DNA from 2 places in the Variovorax sp. Soil_C_26 genome. Region 2 is predicted to be linked to the other one. Evidence: predicted binding sites of a transcription regulator. Region 2 holds the regulator's gene; the other holds the start of a gene.

Region 1 (5,755 bases), on a different contig from region 2:
ATTCCACCGTTCTCATCACCGGCGCCTCGACCGGCATCGGCACCATCTATGCCGAGCGCTTCGCACGCCGCGGCCACGACCTTGTGCTGGTTGCCCGCGACAAGGCGCGCCTCGAAGCGCTCGCCGCGCGCCTGCGCGACGAAGCCGGTGTGGCCGTCGACATCCTTTCGGCCGATCTGACCGAGCCCGGCGACCTGGCCGCGGTCGAGGCCCGTCTGCGCGAGGACGCCAGGATCGACACGCTGATCAACAACGCCGGGGCCGCGCTGTCCGGGCAGTTCATCGACCAATCGACAGACGATGTCGCCCGCCTGGTCGCGCTCAACACCACGGCACTGGTCAGGCTCGCGAGTGCCGTCGCCCCGCGCCTGGCGCGGGCCGGCCATGGCGCGATCGTCAACATCGGGTCGGTGGTTGGCCTGGCGCCCGAGTTCGGCATGTCGGTCTACGGTGCGACCAAGGCGTTCGTGCTGTTCCTGTCCCAGGGACTGAGCCTGGAGCTCTCGCCCAAGGGCGTCTATGTGCAGGCGGTGCTGCCTGCCGGCACCCGTACCGAGATTTGGGATCGTGCCGGCATCGATGCCAGTGCGATGCCTGACCTGATGGAAGTGAATGAACTCGTGGATGCCGCGCTGGTCGGCTTCGACCGCCGCGAACCCGTGACCATTCCGCCACTGCACGATGGCGCACGGTTCGAGGCGCTGAACGCGGCACGCCAGGCCCTGATCGCGGACATCCGGCAGGCGCAGGTGGCAGAGCGCTATCGAAGCGCCGCCTGAACGGCAACGCGCCGGAACGCACGAGCGACACGCTGATGAACAGTCCCCAATGAAAGCGCTTCGATCGGTATGGAAAGAAGGAACCCGAGGTGCGGGACGATGATGATCTGGTCCGCATCCACGCGGCGAGCGTCAATGCCCTTGACACGAAGATCAAGCGAGGCGAGTTCAAGCTGATTCTTCCCACCGCCTTCCCCTTGTTCCGGGGAACGACGTGGCCGGCACGGTCGTTCGGATGGGTGTTCGCGTTCGCGGCTTGACGCGAAATGTCGGGACGTCGAGCCGGCCGTTCGATACCGACGCGAAATTCACGCTGGCTCGGTGGTCAGGCCGGAAGCGGCGCAACCGATCACACATTGAATTTGTAAACCTTCTTGTTCATCGGTGGCCTTGGACCGATACTGTACATCCATACAGTCATTGGAGTCCTTTTTGGCCATTTCCCTGTCATGGGCCGATGGCGATGAACCGTCGTTGGCCCCTGCAAGTCCACCGCCCTCAGTGCAGCCGCGGCGCGCGCGCGTCGTGCTACCGCACGCGATCGAATCCGCCGTCTGGCGCGGCGACGCGCTCGGCTCGCCGGTCACCTCGACCGTGCGCACAGGCTTCGACGGCCTCGACGCCGAGCTGCCCGGCGGCGGCTGGCCCTGCGGCTCGCTGACCGAAGTGCTGCAAGTGCAGCCCTCGGTGCTCGAGTGGCGGCTGCTCGCGCCCGCCATGCGCACGCTGGTGGCCGAGGGCCGGCAGATCGTCGTCATCGGCCCACCGAAGGCCCCGCATTTGCCGGGCCTGCACCACCTCGGCCTGGACGAGCGCCACCTGGTCTGGATCGCGGCGGACAAGCCGGTCGAGCGCCTCTGGGCGACCGAGCAGCTCATCAAGGCCAATGCCGCGGGCATGCTCGTCAGCTGGCTGCCGCAGGCCCGCCAGGAGCAGATCCGGCGACTGCAGGTCTGTGCCCAGGGCTGCGACAGTCCCGTCGTGCTGTGCCGGCCGGCCGCGGCCGAGCACGAGGCCTCGGCCGCGCCGCTGCGGCTGCAGGCGCGCTTCGGCATCGACTGGGAGCTGCGCATCCATCTGCTCAAGCGCAAGGGCCCGCCGCACGAGGGCGAGTTGCGGCTTCCCTCGGTGCCCGGCGGTCTCGAGGCGATCCTGACGCCACGCCTTCGCCACCCGAGCCGCCTCGTCGCGGCCCGCCAATCGCGGGAGCTTTCCCATGCTGTGGGCAGCTCTTCTTCCCGACAACCTGCCGGACGGCCCGCAACCGCGCACTGAAGCGCTCGATGGGCTTGCGACGTGGTGCCTGCAGTTCACCCCGCGCGTTGCGGTCCTCGAAGCGCTTCTGACATGCCCGGCGGTCGTCATGGAAGTCGAACAGAGCCTGCGCCTCTTCGGCGGCAAGCGCCGGCTGGTCGAACGCGTGCGCGAGGAAGCGCCCGACCTCGGCGTGCGGCAGCTGGGCTGGGCGCCCACGGGCCTGGCCGCGCTCGCGCTGGCGCGGGCCGGGCTGTCGAACGGTTTCGCGAAGCCGCTCGCAACGCTGCTCGATGCGCTGCCGCTCGAGACCCTGACCGCCGTCGCGGCCCACCACGCGACGCTGGCCCGGCTCGGATGCCGCACGCTCGGCCAGGTCCGCGCCTTGCCGCGCGGCGGTCTCTCGCGTCGCTTCGATGCGCAGCTGCTCACCGCGCTCGACCAGGCCTACGGGCTGCGCCCGGAGATCTATCCCTGGGCGCAGCTGCCCGAAAGCTTCCATGCCCGGCTCGAACTGATGGCCCGCGTCGAGCATGCGCCCGCGATGCTGTTCGGCGCGCGCCGCCTGATGCTGCAGATGGCCGGCTGGCTCATGGCGCGGCGATCCGGCGTGACCGCATTCACCCTGCGCTGGTGCCACGACGCGATGCGCGCCAGGAGCGCCGGCGACGGCGGCGAGCTCACCGTGCGCACGGCCCAGGCCACGCGCGACACCGACCACCTGATGCGGCTGCTGGCCGAGCACCTGGGCAAGGTCGAGCTGCTTGCGCCCGTGGGCGACCTCGAGTTGCTGGCCACGGAAGTGCTGTCGCTCGAGGAGAAGAGCCTGTCGATGCTGCCCGAGGCGCGGCAGTCGGGCGAGAGCCTGGCGCTGGTGCTCGAGCGCATCGCGGCGCGGCTCGGCCCCGACCGCGTGCTGCGCCCCGTCGTCCTCGAAGACCACCGCCTGGAATGGATGTGCCGCTGGCGGCCCGCGCCCGAGCCCGCGCCGCGCGCCAGATGCCGCAGCGTCGACGTGCCGCAGCCGACCTTCGTCCTGCCGAAGCCGCTGCGCCTCGCGACGCGCGACAGCCGGCCGGTCTACCAGGGCGTGCTGCAACTGCTCGCGGGGCCGCACCGTGTCGAGGGCGGATGGTGGGACCGCACCACGGTGGCTTGCGATGCCGATGCCGATGGCGGTGCGCAGGAGACCACGCGGCATGCCGCGCGGGACTACTGGGTGGCCGTGAGCGAGCATGCCGGCGTGCTTTGGATCTTCCAAATGCGTCTCGCGCAGGACGAGACCGCGTGGTTCCTGCACGGCACCTTCGCCTGATCGGCTCGCGATGAAACTGCCCGACTACGCCGAGCTGCGGTGCGTGAGCAATTTCAGCTTCTTGCGCGGCGCGAGCCAGCCCCACGAACTGGTCGAGCGCGCGAAGCAACTGGGCTACACCGCGCTCGCCATCACCGACGAGTGCAGCCTGGCGGGCGTCGTGCGCGCGCATGTGGCCGCGAAGGACCACGGCCTCAAGCTGTTGATCGGCAGCCAGTTCCTTGTCGAGCCTGACGAGCAGGGCGACCCGGAGGCCGCGCCGTTCACGCTCACCGTGCTGGCCTGCCATCTCGAGGGCTACGGCAACCTGTCGGCGTTCATCACCAAGCTGCGCCGCAGCTCGGAGAAGGGCTGCTACCGGCTGACGCGCGCGCAGCTTCGCGGCGACGAACTCGCCGGCTGCCTGGTGCTCGCTTCGCCCCGGCGCATGGCCACGACGGCGCAGCTTGGCAGGCTCGCGCGCTGGCTGCAGCGGGAATTCCCCGGGCGCTGCTGGTTCGCGGTGGAGAAACTGCGCCTGCTCGACGACGAGATGTGGCTGCATCGCCTGGGCGAGATCAGCGCGGCCACGCAGATTCCGCTGGTGGCCGCGGGCGACGTGCATTTCCATGTGCGCTCGCGCAAACCGCTGCAGGACGTGATGACCGCCACGCGCCTGGGCAAGCCGCTCACCGAGTGCGGGCTCGAACTGCAGCCCAATGCCGAGCGGCATCTGCGCACGCGGCTGCGGCTTGCGCAGACCTATGCGCCCGAGCTGCTCGCCGAGACGCTCGAGGTGGCCGCGCGCTGCAGCTTCAGCCTCGACGAACTGCGCTACCAGTACCCCGACGAGGTGGTGCCCGCGGGCGAGACGCCGGCGGGCTACCTGCGCCGCATCACCTACGAAGGGGCGGGGCGCCGCTGGCCGGACGGCATTCCGGCCAAGGTCCAGACGCAGATCGAGTACGAACTCGCGCTCATTGCCGAGCTGAAGTACGAGCACTACTTCCTCACCGTGGCGGACATCGTGATGTTCGCGCGCTCGCAGCACATCCTCTGCCAGGGCCGCGGCAGCGCCGCCAACAGCGTGGTCTGCTACTGCACGGGCGTGACCGAGGTCGACCCCGGCCGCATGAGCGTGTTGTTCGAGCGCTTCATCTCGAAGGAGCGCAACGAGCCGCCCGACATCGACATCGACTTCGAGCACGAGCGGCGCGAGGAGGTGCTGCAGTACCTTTATGCCAAGTACGGCCGCGAGCGCGCCGCGATCACCGGCGTGGTGATCAGCTACCGGCCGAAGAGCGCGATCCGCGACGTGGGCAAGGCGCTCGGCATGCCGCTGGAGACGGTGGATGCGATCGCCAAGGGGCACCAGTGGTGGGACGGCGGTGCGGTGCGGCCCGAGCGGCTGCAGGAGGTGGGCCTGTCGGTCGATTCGCTCCAGGTGCAGCAACTGCTGCAGCTGACCGGGCAATTGATCGGCTCTCCGCGCCACCTGAGCCAGCACACGGGCGGCTTCGTGCTGACCAAGGGGCCGCTGTGCCGCATGGTGCCGATCGAGAACGCCTCGATGCCCGAGCGCACCGTGATCGAATGGGACAAGGACGACCTCGACGCGCTCGGCCTGCTCAAGGTCGACTGCCTCGGGCTCGGCATGCTGACCGCGATGCGCAAGGCGCTCGACTTCATCGGGCTGCGCAAGGGCTGCGTGTTCGGCATGCAGGACATTCCCGCGGAGGACAGCGCGACCTACGACATGATCTGCAAGGCCGACACCGTCGGCGTGTTCCAGATCGAGAGCCGCGCGCAGATGAGCATGCTGCCGCGGCTCAAGCCCCGCTGCTTCTACGACCTGGTGATCGAGGTCGCGATCGTGCGGCCCGGGCCGATCCAGGGCGGCATGGTGCACCCGTACCTCAACCGGCGACAGGGCAGGGAGCCGGTGGTCTACCCGAGCGAGGCCTTGAAGGAGGCCCTCGGCCGCACGCTGGGCGTGCCGGTGTTCCAGGAGCAGGTGATGCAGATCTCGATCCTGGCCGCGGGCTTCACGCCGGGCGAGGCCGACGGGTTGCGGCGCGCGATGGCCGCCTGGAAGCGCAAGGGCGGCCTCCAGCACTACCACGCGAAGATCGTCGACGGCATGACCGCGCGCGGCTACGACGAGGGCTTTGCCCGGGCCATCTTCGAGCAGATCAAGGGCTTCAGCGAGTACGGGTTTCCGGAAAGCCATGCCGCCTCGTTCGCGCTGCTGGTCTATGCGAGCTGCTGGATCAAGTGCCATCACCCGGCGGAGTTCCTCGCGGCCATGTTGAACTCGCAGCCGCTCGGCTTCTATTCGCCCTCGCAGCTCGTTCAGGATGCACGGCGCCATGGTGTCGACGTGCGGCCCGTCGACGTGATGTACAGCGGCGTCGACTGCACGCTCGAA
Region 2 (5,755 bases):
CACACGCGCTGCTGGCACATGTCGGCGGCGATGTTCACGATGGTGCCGACCACCCGTTGGGTGACGAAGCCGCCGCTGTCGCGGATCACGCTGACGGCCTTGCCGTCGCGCGCGAAGAGCGCATGCGCTGCATCGCGCATGTCGCGCCGCGTGGCCGGGTTGGTGGCCAGCACGCGGCGTCGCGTGGCGGCGTCGTCGACCAGCATGTCGATGCCGACGGTGCGCGTGGCGTCCAGGCGCTCGACGGCGGCGATCGTGGTCACGTCGAAGCCGAGCGGCGCCACGAGGATCAGCGAGCCCGGTGCCGCCGTGGCGCCGCTGTCGATCTGCGCGCCCAGCGTGTTGATCAGGCGCAGCAGTTCGGCACGGCGTGCGGCACGCGGCGAGACCCAGACCGAAGGCAAGGTGCCCACGCTCGGCGGCAGTGGTTCGGCGTCCTGCTGCTGGGCCCCGTCGGCGTAGCGATAGAAGCCCTCGCCGGTCTTGCGCCCGAGCACGCCGGCCGCGAGGCGCTGCGCGGTGATCACGCTGGGCCGGAAGCGCGGCTCCTCGTAGTACTGGTGGTAGATCGACTCCATCACCGGGTGCGACACGTCGAGCGCGGTCAAGTCCATCAGCTCAAAGGGGCCGAGGCGGAAGCCCGCCTGGTCCTTGAGGATGCGGTCGACCGTGGCGAAGTCGGCCACGCCTTCGCCGACGATGCGCAGCGCCTCGGTGCCGTAGCCGCGGCCGGCGTGGTTGACGATGAAGCCGGGCGTGTCCTGTGCCTGCACGGCGCTGTGGCCCATCTGTGCGGCGTAGCCCGCCAGCCGCTTGCAGGTGTCGGGTGATGTGCGGAAGCCGGCCACGACCTCGACCACCTTCATCAGCGGCACGGGGTTGAAGAAATGGAAGCCCGCCATCCGCTCGGGATGCGCGAGCCCGGCGGCGATCGCCGTGACCGAGAGCGACGAGGTATTGGTGGCGAGCGTGGCCGCAGGCGTGACGATCGCCTCGAGTTCGCGGAACAGCTTGCGCTTGACTTCGAGGTCTTCGACCACCGCTTCGATCACGAGGTCGCAGCCGGCCAGGGCGGCGATCGAATCGACCGCCTTGACGCGCGCAAGCTGCGCGTCGCGCGTCGGCACGTCGATCCTGCCTTTCTCGTGCAGCTTGTTCCATTGGGCCGCAAGGGCTTCGCGCCCGCGCTCCGCGGCGCCCGCGAAACTGTCGAGCAGCAGTACCTCGCTGCCGGCCTGGGCGGCGATCTGGGCGATGCCCCGCCCCATTGCGCCGGCGCCGACGACGCCGATCCGGGTGTAGTTGACTGTCATTGGAGAAGGATTTTCACTGGTTGAGAAATTCGGGCCGGCGGGCGGCTGCCCCGACCGCGGTGTTTCGAGCAGACTGCGATTTTGCCGCCATGGCCGGAACGGGCGCTGCGGGTTTCTCGCAGCAGGCGCGTCAGGCCGCCCGGCCGCTGCGGTCGATGGCCACGCTCGCGCCGATGGCGACCAGCAGCAGCGCAAGGCCGACCCAGTTCATCCATGCCGATGCGTCGTTGGCCAGCAGCCATCCGCCGAGCGCGGCACCGACGGCCTGGCCCGTGTAGATGCCCGAGCTGTTCAGCGCCACCGAGCCGGGCGCGAGCGCTGGCGCCAGGCTCACCAGCCGAGCCTGCTGCGCCGAATTGGTGGCGAAGCATCCGAGCCCCCAGGGCACGATCACCGCGGCCAGCCAGGGCAGGGTGGGCGCCCAGGGCCAGAGGAACAGACTCAGCGCGATCAGCGAACTCGTCAACAGCACCATGCGGCCTGCACCGACGCGGTCGATGAAGCGGCTCACGACCATGTTGCCCAGCACGCCGAAAACGCCGAACAGGCCCCACACCAGGCTCAACGTGGTGGGGTCTGCGCCGAAGTCCTGCTTAAGGACCGGGCCGAAGTAGCTGGACAGGACGAACTGGCCGGCACCCTGCAGCGCCGTGACCGCGACGATGCCCATCAGCACCGGGCTGCGCAGCACGCGCGACCATGCGGCCTTGGACAGTGCTGCGGGATGGATCCCCTGCGGCAGCGTCAGCCAGACCCAGGCTGCGCTCGCGACGCTCAGCACCGCGATGGCCACGAAAGCCATGCGCCATCCAAAGTGCCCCCCGATCAGCGCACCGATCGGGAGGCCCAGCACCGAGGCCAGCGACCAACCGAGAAAGACGAAGGTCACCGCACGCCCGCGCTGTTCCGGTGCCACCAGCAAGCCGGCACAGGCGGCGGCTTGCGGCGTGAAGACCGCTGGCGCGATCACCGTGAGCATGCGCACCGGCAGCAGGGCGCCGAAGCTGGGCATCGCGGCCGCAATGGCGTGCCATGCCGCGTACCAGAGGAGCGAAAGCGCGAGCAGCTGGCGGCGGTCCCAGCCCGCGACCGCGGCCGCCAGCAGCGGCGCGCCGATGCACATCACGATGGCCGCGACCGTGATGAGCTGCCCTGCCGTCGCGACGGAGACCGCGAGCGATGCGCTGATCTCGTTGAGCGTGCCGGGCACCACCATCACGCCCGTGCCAATCACGAAGTTGCCGGCCAGCAGCGCCCAGAGCGCACCCCGGGACGCCGACCGGCTCACGGAGCCGTCTCCGGACTCACCGGCGGACCTGCAGGGCGCCGGGATTCACGATGTTGGTGGGGTTGCCCTTGATGAAGCTCACGACGTTGTCGAAGGCCTGCCCGAAATAGCTCTCGTAGCTTTCCTGCTCGACATAGCCGATGTGCGGTGTGCAGATGCAGTTTTCGAGGCGCAGCAGTGCGTGGCCCTGCAACGGCGGTTCGCTCTCGAACACGTCGATCGCCGCGAGGCCCGGCCGGCCGCGGTTCAAGGCGGCGAGCAGCGCATCGGCCTCGACCAGTTCGGCCCGCGAGGTGTTGACGAAGAGCGCTGTCGGCTTCATGCGCGAGAGGTCCTCGAGCGTGACGAGGCCCACGGTCTCTTCGTTGAGCCGCAGGTGCACCGACAGCACGTCGGCCGCGGCAAAGAACTCCTGGCGGTTCTGCGCCACCTGGAAGCCGTCGGAACGCGCCTTGGCGCAGCTCGCCTCGCGGCCCCAGATCACGACCTGCATGCCGAACGCCTGGCCGTAGCGCGCCACCAGTTGGCCGATGCGACCATAGCCCCAGATGCAGAGCGTCTTGCCCTTGAGCACCGAGCCGAGCCCGAAGTTGGGCGGCATCGACGCCGACTTGAGACCCGACTGCTGCCACGCGCCGTGCTTGAGGTTGCTGATGTACTGCGGCAGCCGGCGCATGGCCGCCATGATCAGCGCCCAGGTGAGTTCGGCGGGCGCCTGCGGCGAGCCGCTGCCCTCGGCCACAGCCACGCCGCGCTCGGTGCAGGCCGCGACGTCGATGTGGCCGCCGACGCGGCCGGTCTGGGAAATGAGTTTGAGCCGGGGCAGCTTCTCGATCAGCTGCCGCGAGATGTGGGTGCGCTCCCGGATCAGCACGATCACGTCGGCGTCTTTCAGGCGCACCGAGAGCTGGCCGATGCCTTTCACGGTGTTGGTGTAGACCTTGGCGGCGTAGGCGTCGAGCTTGGCGGCGCAGCGCAGCTTGCGCACGGCGTCCTGGTAATCGTCGAGGATCACAATATTCATGGCGTGCAATTGTGCCTCGCAGCACTGGCACGGCGCGCGCCTGAACGTTTGGATACCCGGCCCCGGGGAAAGTCACCGGGGCGTGCACGGGCTCAGTGCAGGTGCGCGGACCGCGGTGCGGCACTCACGGCTTCCATGGCCTCGAGCGCGGCGAGCCGGTCGAGCTCGGCGCAGACATCGGCCATACGCCCCGAAATCACCATCCGGTTGGTGCTGCGTTTTTCGCCCTGGTGATCGACCACGCGGATCACGCGCAGCGGCCGTGCAGGCGCGGCAGCGGCCTTGGGTGCCGCCTGGGCATGGGGCCGGGCCGCGCAGGCAGGGCGAACGACGAGGCCGCCATGCAAGCCTGCGGACGCAGCACGGCCATCGCGGTGGCGGGCACTGCGCGCGGGCAGCAACCGGCTGGCCAGCGACTGCAGCGGCATCCAAAGGTCAACGATAGCGAGAAGGGCGATTCCCATGTGAACTCCAAGAAGGTTTGAGGTTGAACACAGGCAGGATTGCTTTCGCCGGACGCAACAGGGTGATGGCGCCAGTTGCGCCATACGCCCGCCACCTGTTGCGGCTGGATGGATGGTTTCGGTTGTCAGCAGCCGGTTTGGCGGCTACATCAGCATGGTGTTGCGGATCAGGCCCACGGCAAGGCCCTCGATCTCGAACGGCTCGCCGGGCTGGACCACGATGGTCGGATAGTCGGGGTTTTCAGCGTGCAGCTCGATCACCTGCTTGTTGCGCTTGAGGCGCTTGACAGTGACTTCGTCGCCGAGGCGGGCCACCACGATCTGGCCGTTGCGGGCTTCCTTGGTGGCTTGCACCGCGAGCAGGTCGCCGTCCATGATGCCGGCGTCGCGCATCGACATGCCGCGCACCTTGAGCAGGTAGTCGGGCTGCTGCTGGAACAGGGTGTTTTCGACGTAGTAGGTCTGGTCGACGTGCTCCTGCGCGAGGATCGGCGAGCCCGCGGCCACGCGGCCGATGAGCGGCAGCGCGAGCTGCGCCATGCCGGGCAGCGAGAGCGAGAACTGCCCGCCTTCGCGGTGCCGGGTCTCGTTGAGCGAGCGCAGCGCGTCGCCCTTGAGCCGGATGCCGCGCGAGGTGCCGCTGACGAGTTCGATCACGCCCTTGCGGGCCAGCGCCTGCAGATGCTCCTCGGCCGCGTTCGCGGATTTGAAGCCGAGTTCGTTGGCGATCTCGGCGCGCGTGGGTGGCGCGCCAGTGCGTGCGATGGCGCTCTGGATCAAGTCCAGGATCTGTTGCTGGCGGGCGGTAAGCTTCACGGCAAACTGCATAGTGGTTCCTTGCGGCACTGGCTAGATATCCAGTAACTGTATTTTTAACCAGTTTTTAAAAGTTGGCAAGCATGGTGAATTCATCAGGTCCTGGTGTGCGGCGTATCGTGGTGTTGGGCACGGGCGGCACCATCGCAGGCCGCGCCGCCGATGACGGCGACAACATCGGTTACACCGCGGGCGAGGTCGTGGTGGCCGATCTGCTTGGCGGCATCGGTGCCCCCGCGGGCTTTGCGCTCGTGGCCGAGCAGGTTGCCCAGCTCGACAGCAAGGACATGGGCTTTGACGTCTGGCTGCAACTCGCCGAGCGCTGCGCTGTGTGGCTCGCCGAGCCTGACGTGGCGGGCGTGGTGGTCACCCATGGCACCGACACCATCGAGGAGACGGCCTTCTTCCTCCACTCGGTGCTCGCGCCGGCCAAGCCGATCGTGTTGACCTGCGCCATGCGCCCGGCAAGCTCCCTCTCGCCCGATGGCCCGCAGAACCTGCGCGATGCCGTCGCGGTCGCCGGCGCGACGGGCGCGAAAGGGACGACTGTGGTCTGTGCCGGCACGGTGCATGGTGCGCTCGACGTCCAGAAGGTGCACACGTACCGTCCTGATGCGTTTGCATCGGGCGACGCCGGCCCGGTCGCCTACGTGGAAGAGGGTGTGGTTCGGCGCCTGCGGGACTGGCCCGGCGCCGTGCCGGGCGGCGCTGGCGTAGGGCTGCGCGCGGTCGCGGGAGCGGTCGCGGCGGCAGGGTGGCCGCGGGTCGAGATCGTCATGAGCCATGCCGGCGCCAGCGGCGCGCTGATCGACCTGCTGTGCCAGGAGCGCGCCGGCGGCGTCGCCGAGCC

The links. The regulator LexA, encoded in region 2, represses DNA repair genes until DNA is damaged. The targets are predictions, from matches to a motif close to ACTGTATNNNNATACAGT.
Region 1: a site for LexA is predicted at 1,180-1,197, ahead of imuA (translesion DNA synthesis-associated protein ImuA). Genes of this name have one in related genera too.

What each region holds. Positions count from the first base shown of each region.
Region 1 covers NZ_JBDGJC010000008.1:16,552-22,306, forward strand. Annotated here, with positions in the region: gene AC3A6G_RS21255 (SDR family NAD(P)-dependent oxidoreductase) at 1-779, shown strand, start outside; gene imuA (translesion DNA synthesis-associated protein ImuA) at 1,281-2,054, shown strand; gene AC3A6G_RS21265 (Y-family DNA polymerase) at 1,996-3,348, shown strand; gene AC3A6G_RS21270 (error-prone DNA polymerase) at 3,359-5,755, shown strand, end outside.
Region 2 covers NZ_JBDGJC010000003.1:60,246-66,000, forward strand. Annotated here, with positions in the region: gene AC3A6G_RS09705 (3-hydroxyacyl-CoA dehydrogenase) at 1-1,313, opposite strand, end outside; gene AC3A6G_RS09710 (MFS transporter) at 1,444-2,601, opposite strand; gene AC3A6G_RS09715 (D-2-hydroxyacid dehydrogenase family protein) at 2,618-3,625, opposite strand; gene AC3A6G_RS09720 (hypothetical protein) at 3,718-4,089, opposite strand; gene lexA (transcriptional repressor LexA) at 4,234-4,917, opposite strand; gene AC3A6G_RS09730 (asparaginase) at 4,989-5,755, shown strand, end outside.